3 regions of the Herbaspirillum sp. GW822-FHT03A08 genome follow, and region 3 is predicted to be linked to each of the others. Evidence: predicted binding sites of a transcription regulator. Region 3 holds the regulator's gene; each other region holds the start of a gene.
The links. Region 3 encodes HrcA, which represses chaperone genes, less so after heat shock. Its sites were predicted from a motif close to TTAGCACTCNNNNNNNNNGAGTGCTAA; they were not measured.

Region 1: the regulator HrcA is predicted to act here: its motif matches at 3,143-3,169, upstream of rpoH (RNA polymerase sigma factor RpoH).
Region 2: the regulator HrcA is predicted to act here: its motif matches at 3,260-3,286, upstream of groES (co-chaperone GroES).

The regions. Positions count from the first base shown of each region.
Region 1 is NZ_JBXANR010000002.1:663,686-670,099, reverse strand. It holds gene AC1RN6_RS08130 (M16 family metallopeptidase) at 1-23, opposite strand, end outside; gene ftsY (signal recognition particle-docking protein FtsY) at 175-1,266, shown strand; gene AC1RN6_RS08120 (cell division ATP-binding protein FtsE) at 1,318-2,010, shown strand; gene ftsX (permease-like cell division protein FtsX) at 2,007-2,930, shown strand; gene rpoH (RNA polymerase sigma factor RpoH) at 3,264-4,154, shown strand; gene AC1RN6_RS08105 (SCO family protein) at 4,276-4,869, opposite strand; gene cyoE (heme o synthase) at 4,869-5,762, opposite strand; gene AC1RN6_RS08095 (COX15/CtaA family protein) at 5,764-6,414, opposite strand, start outside.
Region 2 is NZ_JBXANR010000001.1:850,120-856,533, forward strand. It holds gene AC1RN6_RS03930 (sensor domain-containing protein) at 1-1,917, opposite strand, end outside; gene AC1RN6_RS03935 (LysR family transcriptional regulator) at 2,123-3,067, shown strand; gene groES (co-chaperone GroES) at 3,408-3,698, shown strand; gene groL (chaperonin GroEL) at 3,813-5,465, shown strand; gene AC1RN6_RS03950 (methylated-DNA--[protein]-cysteine S-methyltransferase) at 5,615-6,184, opposite strand.
Region 3 is NZ_JBXANR010000004.1:243,233-249,646, forward strand. It holds gene recN (DNA repair protein RecN) at 1-769, opposite strand, end outside; gene AC1RN6_RS14305 (NAD kinase) at 844-1,761, opposite strand; gene AC1RN6_RS14310 (HAD family hydrolase) at 1,806-2,495, shown strand; gene hrcA (heat-inducible transcriptional repressor HrcA) at 2,561-3,592, shown strand; gene fur (ferric iron uptake transcriptional regulator) at 3,749-4,174, opposite strand; gene AC1RN6_RS14325 (outer membrane protein assembly factor BamE) at 4,255-4,764, shown strand; gene dapB (4-hydroxy-tetrahydrodipicolinate reductase) at 4,777-5,583, shown strand; gene AC1RN6_RS14335 (MotA/TolQ/ExbB proton channel family protein) at 5,716-6,411, shown strand; gene AC1RN6_RS14340 (ExbD/TolR family protein) at 6,408-6,414, shown strand, end outside.

The DNA.
Region 1 (6,414 bases), on a different contig from region 3:
ATTGCGCTGATCTTCAATTTCATTCGCTGTGCTCTGATAGAATGCGGGGGCTAGCCAAGGAGTGCCCGGACGGCAATATTCCGGGCCAATTGTACCTTGTTCATCGCGTTTTCCTTCCCGGAAACGCCCTCATCCGACACCGCAGCCACATTCGACGAATCAGCCCAGCATCCGATGTTTAGTTTCTTCAAGAAAAAGCCCCAGCCAGAACCCATCGTCGCCAAGGAAGCCGCGCCCGCTGCCACTGTTCTCGCCGCTCCTGTCGCCGCTCCAATCGTTACGGCAACACCCGAGACACCGGCGCCGGCGCCAGTATCTGCGCCTGTCGCTGAAGAAATCGTCGAAGCCGCAGCGCCGTCACCGGAAGCCAAACGTTCCTGGCTGGCTCGCCTTAAAAGCGGCCTGTCCAAGACCTCCAGCAACCTGACCACGCTGTTCATCGGCGCCAAGATCGGCGACGACCTCTACGAAGAGCTGGAATCCGCCCTGCTGGTCTCGGACGCCGGCGTCGAAGCCACCCAGTTCCTGCTCGATTCGCTCAAGAAAAAGGTCAGGGACGAAAAACTGACCGAAGCCGACCAGGTACGCCAGGCGCTGCGCGCGCTGCTGATCGACATGCTGCGCCCGCTGCAGAAGCCGCTGGTGCTGGGCCGCCACCAACCGCTGGTGATGATGATCGCGGGCGTCAACGGCGCCGGCAAGACCACCACCATCGGCAAGCTGGCCAAGCATTTGCAGGCGCACGACCAATCGGTGCTGCTGGCCGCCGGCGACACCTTCCGCGCGGCCGCCCGCGAACAACTGACGATCTGGGGCGAGCGCAACAACATCACCGTGATTTCGCAGGAATCCGGCGATCCGGCCGCCGTCGCCTACGACGCCGTGCATTCGGCCACAGCGCGCGGCACCAACGTCGTGATGGTCGACACCGCCGGCCGCCTGCCGACACAATTGCATCTGATGGACGAACTGAAGAAGATCAAACGCGTCATCGGCAAGGGCATGGACACCGCGCCGCACGAAGTACTGCTGGTCATCGACGGCAATACCGGCCAAAATGCGTTGGCGCAGGTCAAGGCTTTCGACGATGCGCTCGGCCTGACCGGGCTGGTCGTGACCAAGCTGGACGGCACCGCCAAAGGCGGCATTCTGGCGGCGATCGCCAAGACCCGTCCGGTGCCGCTGTACTTCATCGGCGTGGGTGAAAAGATCGACGACCTGCAAGCTTTCGATGCCGAAGAATTCGTAGATGCATTGTTAAATTAATAATTATACAAAGCTGAAATACGCCAAAAAGAAAAGATCAGACAACCGACGATGATTGAATTCGCCAAGGTCTCCAAACAATACTCGCGCGATGTGTTCGCCTTGCGCGACATCACGCTGTCGGTGCAAAAGGGCGAATTGCTGTTCCTCGCCGGCCCGTCCGGCGCCGGCAAATCCACCTTGCTGAAAATGATCGCCGCCATGGAGCGCCCCAGCAGCGGCACGCTCAGCGTCAACGGCCAGAGCATCAATGCCATCAAGCCCTCCGGCATGCCATATCTGCGCCGCAACCTCGGCCTGATCTTCCAGCAACAGCGCCTGTTGCAGGACCGCAGCATCCTCGCCAACGTGATGCTGCCGCTGATCGTGACCGGCGCCGCCCGCTCGGACGCCGAAAAACGCGCCCGCGCTGCACTGGACAAGGTCGACCTGCTCGATAAGGCTGCCTCCGGTCCGCAAGAACTCTCCGGCGGCGAACAGCAGCGCGTCGCGATTGCCCGCGCCATCGTCAACCGCCCGCAAATCATCCTGGCCGACGAGCCTACCGCCAATCTCGACCGCGACAACGCCAACAAGGTGCTGGCCGCGCTGAAGTCCTTCCATGGCGTCGGCGTGACTTGCCTGATCTCCACCCATGACGAGCAATACCTGACCGGCGCCGACCGCATCGTCTACCTGGACCGCGGCCGCATCGTCGACGGCTGGCACAACGGCGTCAGCCATCCGGTGGAGATTTCGCAATGAACTGGCTGCGCCAACATTTCTTCGCCTTCGCCGATGCCTTCAGCCACCTGCTGCGCTCGCCGGGCAATTTCGTGCTCAACGTGCTGGTGGTCTCGATTGCGCTGGCGCTGCCCTTCGCCGGCCTGACCGTGCTGGAAAACGTGCGACCGGTGTCGGAACAGCTCGCCGTCGAGCCGGAAATCAGCATCTTCCTGAAAATGGACGTCTCACGCGACAAGGCCACGGCTCTCAGTACGACCATCAACGGCATCCTGCAAAGCAGCGGCAGCACCGCCAAGGTGGAGTTCACGCCGCGCGAAAAAGCCTTCGACTCGCTCAAAAGCAAGACCGGCCTCAACGACGTGCTGGCGACGCTGGGGTCAAATCCATTGCCGGACAGTTATGTCCTGAAACTTTCGGGATTCCAGAACGCCATGGACGCCGGACGCGTCGACGACATCGCGCAGAAGCTGAAGGCCATGCCCGGCGTCGACACGGTGCAGATCGACTCGGCCTGGGTCAAGCGTCTGGCGGCACTGCTGCGCATTTTGCGGCTGGTATTGATGTTCCTGGGCATCACGCTGGGCGCGGTAGTGGTTGCTGTGGTGTTTAATACCATTCGCCTGCAAGTCATGACGCAGTACGAGGAAATCGAGGTTTCACGGCTGCTGGGTGCGACCAACGCTTTTATCCATCGTCCGTTCTATTACACCGGCGCGCTGCTGGGACTATGCGCTGGCGGTCTGGCGCTGGGCCTGGTGGTGCTGGCGTTGCAGCCGCTGAATATGGCCATCACCGATTTCGCCCGCCTGTACGCCTCGGAATTCCGCCTGGCGCCGCCGAGCATCGAAGCCATCGCCTTCCTGCTGGGCGCGAGCGCCTTGCTCGGCTTGTTCGGCGCCATGTTGTCGGTCAAACGGCATCTGTCCCGTCTGACCTGACTGCGTTCCTCCTGGCTTCCGCTTTCATGAAGGCGGTAATTTCTCGATAGAAATTACCGCCTTATTTCATTGTTGCCTTGCAAAAATTGTTACAGCTTTCTCCTTGAAAGTAGCAACTTTAGCCCTCAGATTCCCTCTAATTCTTGCGATGAAAGCCAATTGCATCAAAAGCAACCATAGAAATTAGCTATTCCTTCCTTCCAGATTCGTTATTAGCACTCCCTTGGAAGGAGTGCTAGAATAGTTGATAGAAATACTCCAGCTTTAAGGCATTGCTGTATTTACGTACCATCGTTACGCATCGCTTCCTCATTTAGGAACCAAGGAGAATCAATGAAATCAGCTACTGCACTCATGCCCGTCGAGACCAATGCGCTTGCGCTCGGCTTCTCCGGCAGCCTGGGCAATATTGACGCCTACATTTCGGCCGTCAATCGCCTGCCTATGCTGACGCAGGCTGAAGAAGTTTCGCTCGCGCAAAGTCTGCGTGACAAGAATGACCTCGCTGCAGCGCAAAAACTGGTGCTGTCGCACTTGCGCCTGGTGGTCTCGATCGCCCGCGGCTATCTGGGCTACGGCCTGCCGCACGCCGACCTCATTCAAGAAGGCAATATCGGCCTGATGAAGGCGGTCAAACGCTTCGATCCGGATCAAAACGTGCGTCTGGTGTCGTACGCGATGCACTGGATCAAGGCCGAGATGCACGAGTACATCCTGAAGAACTGGCGTCTGGTCAAAGTGGCGACCACCAAGGCCCAACGCAAGCTGTTCTTCAATCTGCGCAGCCACAAGGAAGGTCTGGACGCCATGACGCCGGCGCAAGTCGACGCGCTGGCCAAGACACTGGACGTCAAGCGTGAAGAAGTCATCGAGATGGAAACCCGCCTGTCCGGCCGCGACGTTGCACTGGAAGCGCCGACCGACGACGAAGACGACAAATTCGCGCCGATCGCTTACCTGTCCTCGGACAACAGCGAACCGACCCGCGTGATGGAAGCCAAGCAATACGACCGTCTGCAGTCGGAAGGTCTGGAAGCCGCCTTGAGCAAGCTGGATGACCGTTCACGCCGCATCGTGGAAGCACGCTGGCTGGCCAACGACGACGGCAGCGGCGCTACGCTGCACGAACTGGCTGATGAATTCGGCGTGTCTGCCGAACGTATTCGCCAGATCGAAGCAGTTGCCTTGAAGAAGATGAAGGGTGCGCTGCAGGCGTTTTCCTGATCTGCAAAAGTAGTCGGTAGTAATGAAAAAGGCGCTCAAAGAGCGCCTTTTCTTTTGTTTGCCATCTTTGCGACCATCTGCCGATCTGCATCGGGCCGCTGCTGCATTAGCACAGCGGCATTCACGACAACAGCAATTTCAAATCATGCACGATGGGTTCGGCGCCCTGGCCATGTTTGACGAACAAACGGATGTGACCCTGCGGATCGAAGACGTAGCTGCCTGCGGTGTGATCCATGGTGTAGCTGCCCGGCGTCTTGCCCGGTACTTTCTGGAAGAACACCTTGAATTCCTTGGCGACCTTGGCGGTGGCGGCGTCATCACCATACAAACCGAGGAAACGCTTGTCGAAAGCCGGCACATACTGCGACAGGATCTGTGGAGTATCGCGCGCCGGATCGACAGTAACGAACAGGACCTGCACCTTGTCGGCCTGCGGCCCGAGTTCCTTCATCACATTGGCCATCTCGGCCATCGTGGTCGGGCAGACGTCAGGACACTGCGTGTAGCCGAAGAACATCACGACCGCCTTGCCCTTGAAGTCGGCCAGCGTGCGCGGTTTGCCGTTGTGATCGGTCAGTGCGAAGTCCTTTGCGTATTCCAGGCCGGTGACATCGGTATTGACGAACTTCTCGGTATTGCCCTGGCAGGCCGCCAGCATCAAGGTCGACAAGGCCAGCAACGCTGCCGGCAACAACGAACGCAAACGCTTCATCAGAAAGTCCTGAACAGGAAATAGTGGTCCACCAGCAGCACCGCAAACAACAGGGACAGATAAATGATCGAATAGGTAAACGCCTTGCGCGCGATCAGGTCCGTGTAGTGGCGATAAATCTGCCAGGAGTAATAGAAGAAAATCGCGCCCAGCACGACGGCGCTGGCGAGATAGATCAGGCCGCTCATGCCGACGGCGAACGGCAGCATGGTGGTGGCGAATAGCGCAATCGTGTACAGCAGGATCTGCAGCTGGGTGAACTTCATGCCATGCGTGACAGGTAGCATCGGCAGGCCGGATTTCGCATAGTCGTCGCGGCGGTACATCGCCAGCGCCCAAAAGTGCGGCGGCGTCCAGATAAAGATGATCAGCACCAGAATCCAGGCTTGCATCGGCACGTCATTAGCGACTGCCGCCCAGCCCAATGCCGGCGGCATCGCACCGGACAGGCCGCCGATGACGATATTTTGCGGCGTCGACGGCTTGAGGATGATGGTATAGATGACGGCATAGCCGACGAAAGTCGCCAGCGTCAGCCACATGGTCAGTGGATTGACCAGGTTGAACAGCACCCACATGCCCATGCCGCCGATCACGCCGGAAAACACCAGCGTCTGCACTACGGTGATTTCACCGCGCGCCATCGGGCGGCGTGCAGTGCGGGCCATGCGTGAATCGATTTCCCGTTCCACCAGGCAATTGATGGCGAACGCGGCGCCGGCCAGCAGCCAGATGCCGATCGTGCCAAACACGACCTTGCGCCAGTCCGGCAATTCCGGGGTGGCCAGAAACATGCCGATGACGGCGCAGAACACCGCGAGCTGGGTCACGCGCGGTTTGGTCAGCGCCCAATACTGGGCAATTCGGTTGGTTTGTACGGTCAATGTGGTCATGTCAGATTGTCGGCGCAGTATTTTCCCCGGCATGCGGGACGGAAACACGGGCCGTTTTCCCCTCGGCAAGCGGTGCGTACCTAGCCTTGTAGTTTAACATGACCAGCAAAAGCAGAAGTAAGGCTGCCCCACCGTTGTGCAGGACGGCAATCGCCAGCGGCCAGTTGAGGTAAATCGTCGACAAACCCGTCACCAGTTGCAGCGCGATCACAATCAGAAGCCAGCGCCCGGTTTTGCGCAGCCCCGCGTCCTTAAGGGTCTTGTGCGCCAGCCAGGCGACATAGGCAATCACCACGAAAGCGAATGACCGGTGCACCCAATGGATCGCGGTCAGGGCCGGAAATGGCAGGTATTCGCCGTCGGCCGTTTTGCCCAGATGGCGCCACAGCGTAAAACCGTTTTCAAAGTCCATCTGCGGAATCACCGCGCCATGGCACAAGGGGAAATCGTTACAAGCCAGCGCCGCGTAATTGGTGCTGACCCAGCCGCCCAGCGCAATCTGCACGATCAGCAGCAGCATGCCGACCAGCGCCGGCAGCGCCAACGCTCGCCCCAGCGCCGACACCGGCACATGCTCATTCTGTTGCGCGCCAAGCCAGGCCAGCATCGCCAGCAAGGTCAGGCCGAGCAGCAAATGAATGGTGACGATGAT
Region 2 (6,414 bases), on a different contig from region 3:
CGGCACGATCAGACCGGTTTCTTCCGTCAACGCGATGAACTTGTCGGGATAGATCATGGCTTTGCCGGGCGGATGCCAGCGGATCAATGCCTCGAAGCCGACGATACGCCCGCTCGCGATATCAACCTGCGGCTGGTAGGCCAGCACGAACTCCTCGCGTTCCAGCGCGCGGCGCAGCGCCGCTTCAAGACGCAGCGCTTCCAGCGCGTCCTTGCCCATTTCGTGAACGTAGAATTTATAGCGGCCCTTGCCGCTCTGCTTTGCCTGGTACATCGCGGTGTCGGCGTGCTTGAGCAACGTGGCGCTGTTGTCGCCGTCCTTGCTGTACATGCTGATGCCGATGCTGCTGCTCAGGTACAGTTCGTGGCCGCTCAGGAACATCGGTTCGGCAACGGCATCAATGATTTTCTTGGCGACGGTGCCGACATTGTCCGGATGACCGGCATTGTCCAGCAGCACCACAAATTCATCGCCACCCAGGCGCGCCACGGTATCGCCGGCGCGCACGCCGAGTTTCAATCTGCGCGACACTTCCACGATAACCTGGTCGCCGACGTCGTGGCCGAGACTGTCGTTGATATTCTTGAAGCGGTCCAGATCTATGAACAACAATGCCAGCGACTGCGTCGAGCCATGAGCACGCTCGATCGACGCGGCCAGGCGTTCCATCAGCAGACTGCGATTCGGCAGTCCCGTCAGCGTGTCATGGCTGGCCAGATGGCGCATCGTGTCTTCGGCGGTTTTTCGTTCTGTGATGTCTTCGATGGCGGCGATATAACGCACCTTGCCGTGACTGTCCTTCATCGATGAAACAGTCACCTGCCCCCACATGATGTCGCCGTTGCTGCGCAGGTAGCGCCGCTCGCGCACGTAGTCCCGTATCTGTCCGGTCAAGATGCGGCGGCGCATGACGCGGTGGTCAGCGGCATCGTCCGGATGGGCAATATCATCGAGCCTCATCTTTCGCAATTCCTGCTCGCCGTAACCGAGCACTTGCTGCAACTTCTGATTGCTGCGCAGGATATCGCCGTTCTCGCCGATGTGAGCCAGCCCGACCGCAGCCTGATGAAACGACAAGCGAAAACGTTCTTCGCTTTCGCTCAGCGCGGCCTTTGCTTCCAGCACGGTGGAAATGTCATGCGCCACCAGCAACAGCAAACGCTCCTCGCCGTCATCGATGCATGACAGTCCGAACTGGTAATTGCCGGTGCGATCGACACCGTCGTCGTCGACCAGATGGATGCCCTGATGCGGCATGCCGGTGGTGATGACTGAGGCAGCCGAGCGGTACAAGGCCGGCACTTTGAAAATTTCCTGTAAGGACAAGCCGTCGACATCTTGCTCCGGCGCCAGTCCGAGAATGCGCCGCATCACCGGGTTACACGAACGCACCTTGTATTTGCCGTCCATCACAAGCAGCCCGTTCGGAGTGCTGCTGAAAATATGCTCGGCGTAATTACGATAGCGATCCAGCGAGCGCCGGCTCGCGGCGGCGCTGACGTCAACCAGCGCCCCCAGTTCATGGAATGCGCATTCGAGCAAGGTATCGAGCTGGCGCGGCAGATCAGGTTGGTCTTGTCCGGCGCCTTGCAGCAGATCCGGCAACAACTTGCCGATAGACTCCCGATAGAGCGCAACATAAGCTCGCGCGTTGGCGGCCCCTTGCTTGCTGCATAGCAATCCCGGTGTCGCGCCGTCAGGCAGTTTGGCGGTGTCCGAATCGATCACGGCGGACAGCGTCTTGCGAAAGTCGACCATATTGATGTGCGGCGCCCGGATCAGGAAACCAGCGTCGCTACCTGTACCGGCATCGCCGGCCGCCGGTGTAATGACGGCTCCGCCATCGACATCGGCGACATCGGCGACATTGGAGACACCGGCAATGTCAGCAGTTGCGGCCCGGACGGTATGGTTCATGGATGTACTCCTGTACGATCTGCAAATAGAACAAGGGAAAATGACGAGAAACTGCTGGCAGAGGTGCCAAATCCTGGCTAACTTCCCTGTTGATTTTTATTTATCAACCGATCATTAGCGCGACGGACTCACTCTAACTTTTAGACCTGGCCCTGATAAGATGGAGAAATTCGAAAATGCTATTGCGTGAGACGCAAAGGTGGCCATGGACCGATTCTCTGAATTGAAAGCGTTTTCGCTGGTTGCCAGCACCGGCGGCTTTTCATCCGCCGCGCGCCACCTGGGTGTGGCGCCCTCCTCGGTGGTCCGCCTGATTGATGCGCTGGAGAAACGTCTCGGCGCGACCTTGCTGAACCGCTCGACGCGCAGTGTCACGCTGACCGATAGCGGTCGCATCTATTTTGAAAATGCGCTGAATATCCTGGAGACGCTGGACGCCGCCGACAATGCCGCCTCAACTCAGGACCGAGAACCGCAAGGCCCGCTGCGCGTTACTGCGCCCTTTGCTTTGGCGTCAGTACATTTCTCTCCCATTCTCGGCGAGATGAACCGGCGCTATCCCAAACTGCAACTTGAGTTCTATCTCAGCGACAACTTCAGCAACATGGTCGACGAGTCCATCGATGTGGCGATCCGGATCAGCACCCCGGAGACGCAGCCCAATCTGATTGCCCGCCTGCTGACCAGCCAGGAGCGCTTCATCTGCGCCAGCCCGGCCTATCTTGCCGCCCATGGCGTGCCGCAGAAACCAAACGATTTATTGCAGCACAATTGCGTCGTGTTTCCCTTCGACATACCCCGCCGCGGTTGGCGCTTCCAATTGAAGGGTGACAGTAATGCGCCGATTGAGGAGATCGATGTCAGCGGCAACCTGTCGATCAATAACTCAGAGATGCTACGCAGCGCCATCGTGGACGGCATCGGCCTCGCCATGCTCGCCGACTGGCTGGTGCGCGACCAGATCGCAGCAGGCACGCTGGTCAGGGTGCTGGATGGCTACAGCGTCAATCCGGGGCCGATGGGGGTCGGTGTGTATGCGATGTATCCCGCCAGCCGGCGAGGATCTGCCAAGGTCAAGGCATTTCTGGATGTGCTGGCGCGGCATCTGGACAACACGCCGCGCGATCTTGCGTGTGCGGCATCAGCCTGAGGCTCTGTCGCATTGTTTTCTGCGCCGGTCGTTTCAAGTGGACACCCCGGATGCGAGCATCTGTCGACTCTCTGGCGGAACGTTTTCAACATGCAAATCTCTCAGCGCAGACCGCAGGCAAAGATCCGGGATCGGTTTAATTAACTCCTGAATCAACCCCGCTCTTGAAAAACCCCCACTCCGCCCCTATACTTAGCACTCGTTAGGGGAGAGTGCTAACAACTCCTCCTGACCTACCCACTTTTCCGATGTGGCACGGATTTCTTGCTGCAGGGCTTAAGTACAACTTTGCAGCCAATGCCGCAATTATCTATAACTTATTGAATTTTAAGGAGTTTTCATGAGCCTTCGTCCTTTGCACGATCGCGTTATCGTCAAGCGTCTCGACCAAGAAACCAAGACCGCATCCGGTATCGTGCTGCCTGACGCAGCAACTGAAAAGCCAGATCAAGGCGAAATCCTGGCAGTCGGCAACGGCAAGATCCTGGATGACGGCAAGGTCCGTCCGCTGGCAGTCAAGGTCGGCGACCGCGTTCTGTTCGGTAAGTACTCCGGCCAAGCCGTGAAGATCGATGGCCAGGAACTGCTGGTCATGCGCGAAGAAGACCTGTTCGCCGTCGTCGAAAAATAATCGGCCTCCTCTGCATTGGCGCGATGTAAACGCATTGCGCCTGCAGCGAACACTCGGATCGAAGCTGAATAAGCCGGTTCAATCGCAATACAAACGAATTTTGGAGAATCCAACATGGCAGCAAAACAAGTAATTTTCGGCGATGACGCACGTGCAAAAATCGTCAATGGCGTCAACATCCTGGCAAACGCAGTTAAGGTAACTCTGGGTCCTAAGGGCCGCAACGTGGTTCTGGAGCGTAGCTTCGGCGCCCCGACCGTCACCAAGGACGGCGTTTCGGTTGCGAAAGAGATCGAACTGAAAGACAAGCTGGAAAACATGGGCGCGCAACTGGTTAAAGAAGTTGCCTCCAAGACTTCCGACAACGCCGGCGACGGTACAACTACCGCTACCGTGCTGGCACAAGCTATCGTTCGCGAAGGCTTCAAGTACGTTGCAGCAGGTTTCAACCCAACCGACCTGAAGCGCGGCATCGACAAGGCTGTCACCGCCATCGTCGGCGAAGTCAAGCTGCTGGCAAAGCCAACAACTACCAGCAAGGAAATCGCTCAAGTCGGCTCGATCTCGGCTAACTCGGATTCCGATATTGGCGACATCATTGCCAAGGCAATGGACAAAGTCGGTAAAGAAGGCGTCATCACCGTGGAAGACGGCAAGTCGCTGGAAAACGAACTGGACATCGTCGAAGGTATGCAATTCGACCGCGGCTACCTGTCGCCATACTTCATCAACAACCAAGAGAAGCAAGTTGTTGCTCTGGAAAACCCATTCGTCCTGCTGTTCGACAAGAAGGTTTCGAACATCCGTGACCTGCTGCCAATCCTGGAACAAGTGGCCAAGGCCGGCCGTCCGCTGCTGATCATCGCTGAAGATGTCGAAGGCGAAGCACTGGCAACTCTGGTTGTGAACAACATCCGCGGCATCCTGAAGACTGCAGCTGTCAAGGCTCCTGGCTTTGGCGACCGTCGCAAGGCAATGCTGGAAGACATCGCTATCCTGACCGGCGGCCAGGTGATCGCTGAAGAAGTCGGCCTGACTCTGGAAAAAGCCACTCTGGCTGAACTGGGCCAAGCCAAGCGCATCGAAATCGGCAAGGAAAACACCACCATCATCGACGGCAACGGCGAAGCCATCGCTATCGAAGCACGCGTCAAGCAAATCCGCGCGCAAATCGAAGAAGCGACTTCCGACTACGATCGTGAAAAGCTGCAAGAACGCGTTGCCAAGCTGGCAGGCGGCGTTGCTCTGATCAAGGTTGGCGCAGCCACCGAAGTCGAAATGAAGGAAAAGAAAGCACGCGTTGAAGATGCTCTGCACGCTACTCGCGCAGCTGTCGAAGAAGGCGTTGTGCCAGGCGGCGGCGTTGCCCTGCTGCGCGCTCGCGCTAACGTCAAGAACCTGAAGGGCGACAACGCCGATCAGGAAGCCGGCATCAAGATCGTTCTGCGCGCTGTCGAAGAGCCACTGCGTCAGATCGTGTTCAACGCAGGCGACGAACCTTCGGTCGTGATCAATGCGGTTCTGGCTGGTTCGGGTAACTACGGTTACAACGCTGCCAACGGCACCTACGGCGATCTGGTTGAACTGGGCGTTCTGGACCCAGCAAAGGTCACCCGCTCCGCTCTGCAAAACGCAGCATCGGTTGCCGGCCTGATTCTGACAACCGACGCACTGGTTGCTGAATTGCCGGAAGACAAGTCGGCTGGCGGTATGCCAGGCGGCATGGGTGGTATGGGCGGCATGGGCGGTATGGACGGCATGATGTAATTCGGCTGCGCCTGCATTCTCCGGAATGCGGGCGCACCGGAAAGCACAGACCTTTCCACACCAGCTTCGCGCTGTACAAAAAAGGCCTCGAGCAATCGAGGCCTTTTTTATTGTCCGGAGAATTTCTACTTCTACGCCGTCATGCGCAGTCAGTCCGCAAACAGCAAACTCTGATTCGGATCCGGCAGCTTGCTGCGGCGCTTTTGCGGAACACCTGTGCCGGGCTTGTTATGCAAGGCATGCGCGCCTTCCAGCGTGAGCAGCAGCTCCTTGGCCTTGAGGCCGCCGGCAAAACCCGTCAGCTCGCCCGAGGCGCCGATCACGCGGTGGCAGGGCGCGATGATGGAGATGGGATTCTTGCCGTTGGCCGCGCCGACTGCGCGCACCGCCTTGATGTCGCCGAGCTGGCGGGCGATGTCGCCGTAGCTGCGGGTTTCGCCGAAGGGGATGGTCAGCAAGGCGGCCCACACGCGCTTCTGGAAATCGGTGCCGGTGAAGTCCAGCTCCACCTCGAAGCGCTGGCGCTTGCCGGCAAAGTATTCGTTCAGTTGGCGTTCCGTCTCCAGCAGGACGGCGCTGGCGGGTTCCGGCGTCAGTTCGCCGAGTTTCACCCGGGTCGGCTTGTCGTTTTCCCACAGGATGGCGGCGAGCTTTCCGCCCCGCCCTACCAGCGTCAATTGACCGACCGGCGACTCCATTGTTTTATAGACGTATGACATGCTTCTCCTTGAACCCGCGGTGGAACACCGGACACTGAACACCGAACACGATGCCCGCTATCTTAGCGTGTGAAGACAGAACTTTCAGGGCAGGGGTTCCATCACGCCGGATCGCACGGGCCCCCGGCCCCACGGTCTTGCTTTGCAAGAAATACACTTGCGTTTTTGGCAATATCCTCAAAAACCAATCGGCGAAATCGCTCTATTCTCGTCTTTTCGCCCACAAAACC
Region 3 (6,414 bases):
CGTCGGTCAGCTTGCCGAGTTTTTGCGTCAGCGACGAAAGTTGCGACAGGATCGGCGACTCCGATTCGGAAATCGCGCTGAGCGCTTCTTGCGCGCCCTCGATCAGACTCGCGGCGTGAGACAGGCGACTGTGTTCGTTGCTGATATCGGCCCACTCGCCCGGTTTGACGGCCAGTTTTTCCAGCTCGCTGACTTGCCATTCGAGACGCTCGCGTTCGAGCAGGACGTTCTTGGCGTTGATTTCAAATTCTTCGCGTTGCTTCGCCAGCGCCCGCCAGGTTTTATAAGCGGCGGCAACAACTTTTGCTTCGTCCAGCAAACCGGCCTGATTGTCCAGCAACTGGCGCTGCGCATCGGCCTTGAGCAAGGACTGGTGCGCATGCTGACCGTGAATGTCGACCAGCAATTCGCCCAATTCGCGCAACTGCGCCGCGGTGGCGGCGATGCCGTTGATGAAGGCTTTGGAGCGCCCGGCGTTGTCGATCACCCGGCGCAACAGCACCGCGCCGTCTTCGTCGGCGAACTCATGTGCTTCCAGCCAGGCGGCGGCATCCTCGCTCACGCTGAAATCGGCGGTGATATCGGCCTTGGCCGCACCTTCACGCACCACGCTGGCGTCGCCACGTCCGCCCAGAGCCAGCGCCAGCGCATCGATCAGAATCGACTTGCCCGCGCCGGTTTCGCCGGTGAAGACGGAAAATCCGGGCGCGAACTCAAGTTCGATGGCATCGACGATAACGAAATCACGAATCGACAGGGTACGCAGCATGGGATTTTGTAGTGATGTTTTGGAAATATTGCTTGCCGTACCCGCAGACGCGCCACGGATACGGAGACTGGTCGTTATTGTAAACGGCCTTCTACAGAGGGGTATTCGTTCCAGTGAAGTTTCTGCCGCAGCGTGTCGTAGTAGCTCCAACCCTCAGGGTGCAAGAAAGTAATCTTGTGTGCGGAGCGTTTGATGACGATCAGGTCGCCATGGGTCAGACTGGTCAGCGATTGCATGTCGAAATTGGCGCTGATGTCGCGACCGTTGACGACGCGGATCGAGATTTCGCAAGAGTCGGGAATCACGATCGGACGATTTGACAAGGCATGCGGCGCAATCGGCACCAGCACGATGCCATGCAAACTCGGATGCAGGATCGGGCCGCCGGCCGACAAGGCGTAGGCAGTCGAACCGGTCGGCGTGGCCACGATCAGGCCGTCCGAGCGCTGGTTGTACATGAACCGGCCGTCGACCTCAACGGTCAGTTCGACCATGCCGGACGAGGCGCCGCGCGCTACCACCACGTCGTTAAACGCCAGCGCGTTGAAAATCTGTTCACCGTCGCGGAACACCGTCGCCTCCAGCAGCGAGCGCGTCTCGGCATCCACTTTTCCATCCAGCATATCGGCCAATACCGGTATCATGCGGTCTAGCGAAATATCCGTCATGAAACCCAGCCGGCCCTGGTTGATCCCGATCAGCGGCACGTTGAAAGGCGCAAGCTGGCGAGCGATGCCGAGCATGGTGCCGTCGCCGCCGACCACAATGGCGGCATCGGCGAACTGGCCGATCTGCTCCGGCGACATGGCATCGTAGCCTTCCAGGGCAACGTTTTGCGCCGTCTCTGCTTCAAACACGATCGTGTGACCGTGCGCTTCCAGAAACGCTGCAATATCGGATAAAGACTGCGCGATGCCGACGGCATGAAATTTGCCGACGATCGCGATGGTTTTTGGCGTTGCCGCCTGCACGGGTAATTTGATAGGCCACATGCTGCGGATTAAAGCATAATTTAGACGACTCTGAATCGATTTTGATGAACAAAACACATATACAGGCCGTCCTGTTCGACCTCGACGATACGCTCTGGGCAATCGAGCCGGTCCTGCACCTGGCCGAAAGCCAGTTGTACGACTGGCTGCGCCAACATGCTCCGGGCGTGGTCCAACGGGAAACGATAGAGAGTCTGCGCGCACGCCGCATGCTGCTGGCGAAGAGCGACCCGAAATACAAGATCAACCTGTGGGCCTTGCGTCATGCGGCGCTGAGCGACGTGCTGGCCGAGCATGGCGAAGACCCGGCGCTGGCTGATCCGGCCATGGAAATCTTCACCACCGGCCGCAATGCGGTCACGCCCTTCGACGATGTCGTTCCTGGCTTGCTGCAACTGAAACCGCGCGTCAGGCTCGGCACCGTCTCCAACGGCTTTGCCGATCTTGGCCGTATCGGGCTGGCGGAGCATTTCGAGATTTCCATTGCCGCGCACCAATTCGGCACAGCCAAACCTGATCCGACCATCTTCCACGCAGCCTGCACGGCGCTGGACGTCGCACCGGAGCAGACCGTCTACGTCGGCGACGATCTCACCCTGGACGTGCTTGGCGCCCAGCAAGCCGGCCTGCGTGCCGTCTGGATGAACCGCTTCAAACGCGAGTTGCCCGACCACGTGCGTCCCGACGCGGTCTGCACCGACCTGACGGAACTGGCAAACTGGCTGGCAGCCTGAGCAGCTGAGCACATATAAATGAGAAGACGCTGGCAGGCCTGCCGCCGGGTCGTTAGAATGAAGACATGCAACTAGACAATCGCGCTCAAACCCTGCTCAAGGCACTGGTCGAACGGTATATCGCCGACGGCCAGCCAGTCGGCTCACGCGCGCTCTCCAAGATTTCGGGACTCGAACTGTCGCCGGCGACCATCCGCAACGTCATGGCCGACCTGGAAGACATGGGCTTCGTCGCCAGCCCGCACACTTCCGCCGGACGGATTCCGACGCCGCGCGGCTATCGCGTGTTCGTCGACACCTTGCTGACCATCGAATCGATCGACGCCATCGACGAAGCGACGCTGGAAACCAAACTGCAATCGCGCTCGCAGATCAACTCGCCGCAGAAGATCATTTCCAACGCGGCGCAGGTGTTGTCGTCGCTGTCGCAATTCGCCGGCGTGGTCATGACGCCCAAGCGTGAGTCCATCTTCCAGCAAATCGAATTCCTGCGCCTGTCCGAAAAACGCATCCTGCTGGTGATCGTCGGCCCGCGCGGCGACGTGCAGAACCGCCTGCTGCTGACCGACGTCGATTACACGCCGTCGCAACTGGTGCAGGCCGCGAACTACATCAACCAGCACTACGGCGGCCTCGGCTTCGACGAAGTCCGCCTGCGCCTGCAAAACGAACTGCGCCAGCTGCGCGACGACATGACCAGCCTGATGCAGGCAGCAGTCGAAGCCGGCAGCGATGCCATGGCGGATGAGTCCGACAACGTCGTGATTTCCGGCGAACGCAATCTGCTGAGCGTGTCCGATCTGTCGTCGAACATGACGTCCCTGCGCAAGCTGTTTGACATGTTTGAACAGAAGACCAGCCTGATGCAGTTGCTGGACGTATCGAGCAAAGCCACCGGCGTGCAGATCTTCATCGGCGGCGAATCGCAACTGGTGCCGATGGACGACATGAGCATCGTCACCGCACCGTATGAGGTCAACGGCAAGATCGTCGGCACGCTGGGTGTGATCGGTCCGACGCGCATGGCGTACGAACGCGTGATTCCCATTGTCGACATCACTGCCAAATTGTTGTCGAGCGCGCTGAGCAACAGCTGAAGCTGCAAGCAGCAGGAATGTTGCAAACGCCTTACCCAACTTTACGCGCGCAGGACAGACAATAAAAAAGCCATCCGGTATTGCTGCCGGATGGCTTTTTACAAATAATGCTGAACGGTCGCTGAATTGCAGCGGAATACCGCATCTGCCGCTTGGTTACTTCTTGGTTTTCTGGCAATCCCGGCAATGTCCGTAGAGCGCCAGCGCATGGTCGGCAATCTCGAAACCGTGCTCCTGAGCAATCTTGACCTGGCGCTTTTCGATTTCGGCGTCGAAAAACTCTTCGACCTTGCCGCAATCCAGGCAAACGAGATGGTCATGGTGCGAGCCTTCATTCAGTTCGAACACGGCCTTGCCGGTTTCGAAGTGATTGCGCTGCAACAGGCCTGCCTGCTCGAACTGGGTCAGCACGCGGTAGACCGTTGCCAGCCCCACGTCCAGATTGTCGGCCAGAAGGATTTTGTAGACGTCTTCCGCACTGAGGTGGCGCACCTCGGTATTTTGGAAGATTTCCAGGATTTTCAGACGCGGCAGAGTAGCTTTGAGGCCGCTGGCTTTCAGTTCGGATGGATTATTAGGCATGTTTCAGTAAAAATCGGGTTATCTGCTTTATCATATAGCGTTTTAGCACAATTGCTCAACCAATTGAAATCTTTATGCGAATGTTGCCTTCCTACCGTATTACCGCCCTCGCGCTGATCGCGCTGGGCTCCCTGCTGTCCGGCTGTGCATCCAACAAACCGGCAGAAGGCGCAGCATCGGCTGACGCAAGCGGCGTGCATGTGATCAAGAAGGACGGCAGCCTGTTCGGCTTCTTCAAACCTTATCGTATCGACATCCAGCAAGGCAACTTCGTTTCCAAGGAAATGGTCGCCCAGCTCAAACCCGGCATGACACGCGAGCAGGTTCGCTTCGTCCTGGGCACACCGCTGCTGACCGACGTGTTCCACTCGGATCGCTGGGATTATGAATTCCGCCTGGCCAAGGGCAACGGCGAAATCATGAGCAGCCGCGTCTCGGTGTTCTTCAAGGAAAACCTGATGGACCGCTACGAAGGCGGCAACGACTTGCCGACCGAGCAGGAATATCTGTCCCTGATCGCCGGTTCCAAGAAAGGCGCTATGCCTGAGCTGTCCGACACGCCGGTCGCCCCGACCATCACGAACAAGTAAGATTTTAGCAATATGAGCGCACTGAAAATCGCCGTAGCCGGCGCTTCCGGCCGCATGGGCCGCATGCTGATCGAAGCCATCCAGAACGCCGATGACATGGTTCTGGCCGGCGCACTGGACGTGCCCGGATCGCCAAGCCTGGGCACCGATGCCGCGTCCTTTCTCGGCAAGCCCGCCAACGTGACGATTGAATCCGACCTTGCCAAAGGCCTGGCCAATGTTGACGTCCTGATCGATTTCACGCGTCCGGAAGGCACCCTGAAGCACGCCGAGTACTGTGCCGCGCACGGCATCAAGATGGTCATCGGCACCACCGGCCTGGAACAGGAAGCCAAGGACGCCATCGCTGCCGCGGCGACCAAGACCGCCATCATGCAGGCGCCCAACATGAGCATCGGCGTTAACGTCACGCTCAAGCTGCTGGAAATGGCAGCCAAGAGTTTTACACATGGCTACGACATTGAAATCATCGAAGCGCACCATCGCCACAAGGTCGATGCGCCATCCGGCACCGCGCTGAAAATGGGCGAAGTCATTGCCGACGCCATCGGTGTCAAGCTCGATGACGTTGCCGTCTACGCCCGCGAAGGCATCACCGGCGAACGCGATCCGTCGTCGATCGGCTTCTCCGCCATCCGCGGCGGCGACATCGTCGGCGACCACACTGTGCTGTTTGCCGGTATCGGCGAGCGTATCGAAATCACCCATAAATCGTCCAGCCGCGTCACCTACGCCCACGGCAGCCTGCGCGCCGCGCGCTTCCTCGCTGACAAGTCGACCGGTTTGTACGACATGCAGGATGTACTGGGACTGAAGTAAGTCATCCCGATCCGGCGCGCCTGTTTTCTCGCGCGCCGGATCTGATTTGCTGTGAATCTGCTGCGAATCTTTTCACGAATGACCGCTCCAACGGATTGCCATTAACTCTGTCGTTAACCAAGAGAACACACCATGGAACAAACCGTTGGATTCGCCCATTACTGGGCACAGGGCGACGCCGTGTCACATGCCGTCGCTTACATCTTGCTACTGATGTCTATTGCAAGCTGGTACTACATTCTTTCCAAAACCTGGAGTTCCTGGCGCATCCGCCGCAGCAGCAATGCGCTGGACGGTTTCTGGAAAGCACCGACGCTGACCGACGCCATCGCCGTCATGCAAACCGTCGACAGCGAAGAAATCTATATTCCTCTGGCGCTGCGCTCGTCCGAAGCCGCCAGCATTTCCTCCAAACAGCAAGGCGCGCCGTCGCTGAACGCCGCCACAGATCCGGGCGAACTGATCACGCGCACGCTGCGCCGTGAAATCAACCGGGTCTCGGCACGGCTTGAACGCGGTCTGACGCTGCTGGCGTCGGTAGGCTCGACCGCGCCCTTCGTCGGCCTGTTCGGTACGGTCTGGGGCATCTATCACGCGCTGGCGGCGGTATCGGCCAGCGGCACCGTGCAAATCGACAAGGTCGCCGGCCCGGTCGGCGAAGCGCTGATCATGACCGCGCTCGGCCTGGTGGTGGCGATTCCTGCCGTGCTGGCCTACAACGCCTTCACGCGCATCAACCGCCTGACGCTGGCGGAACTGGACGGCTTTGCACACGACCTGCACGCTTACCTGACGACCGGCGAGCGCGTCGGCGAGAGGCAATCATGAGCT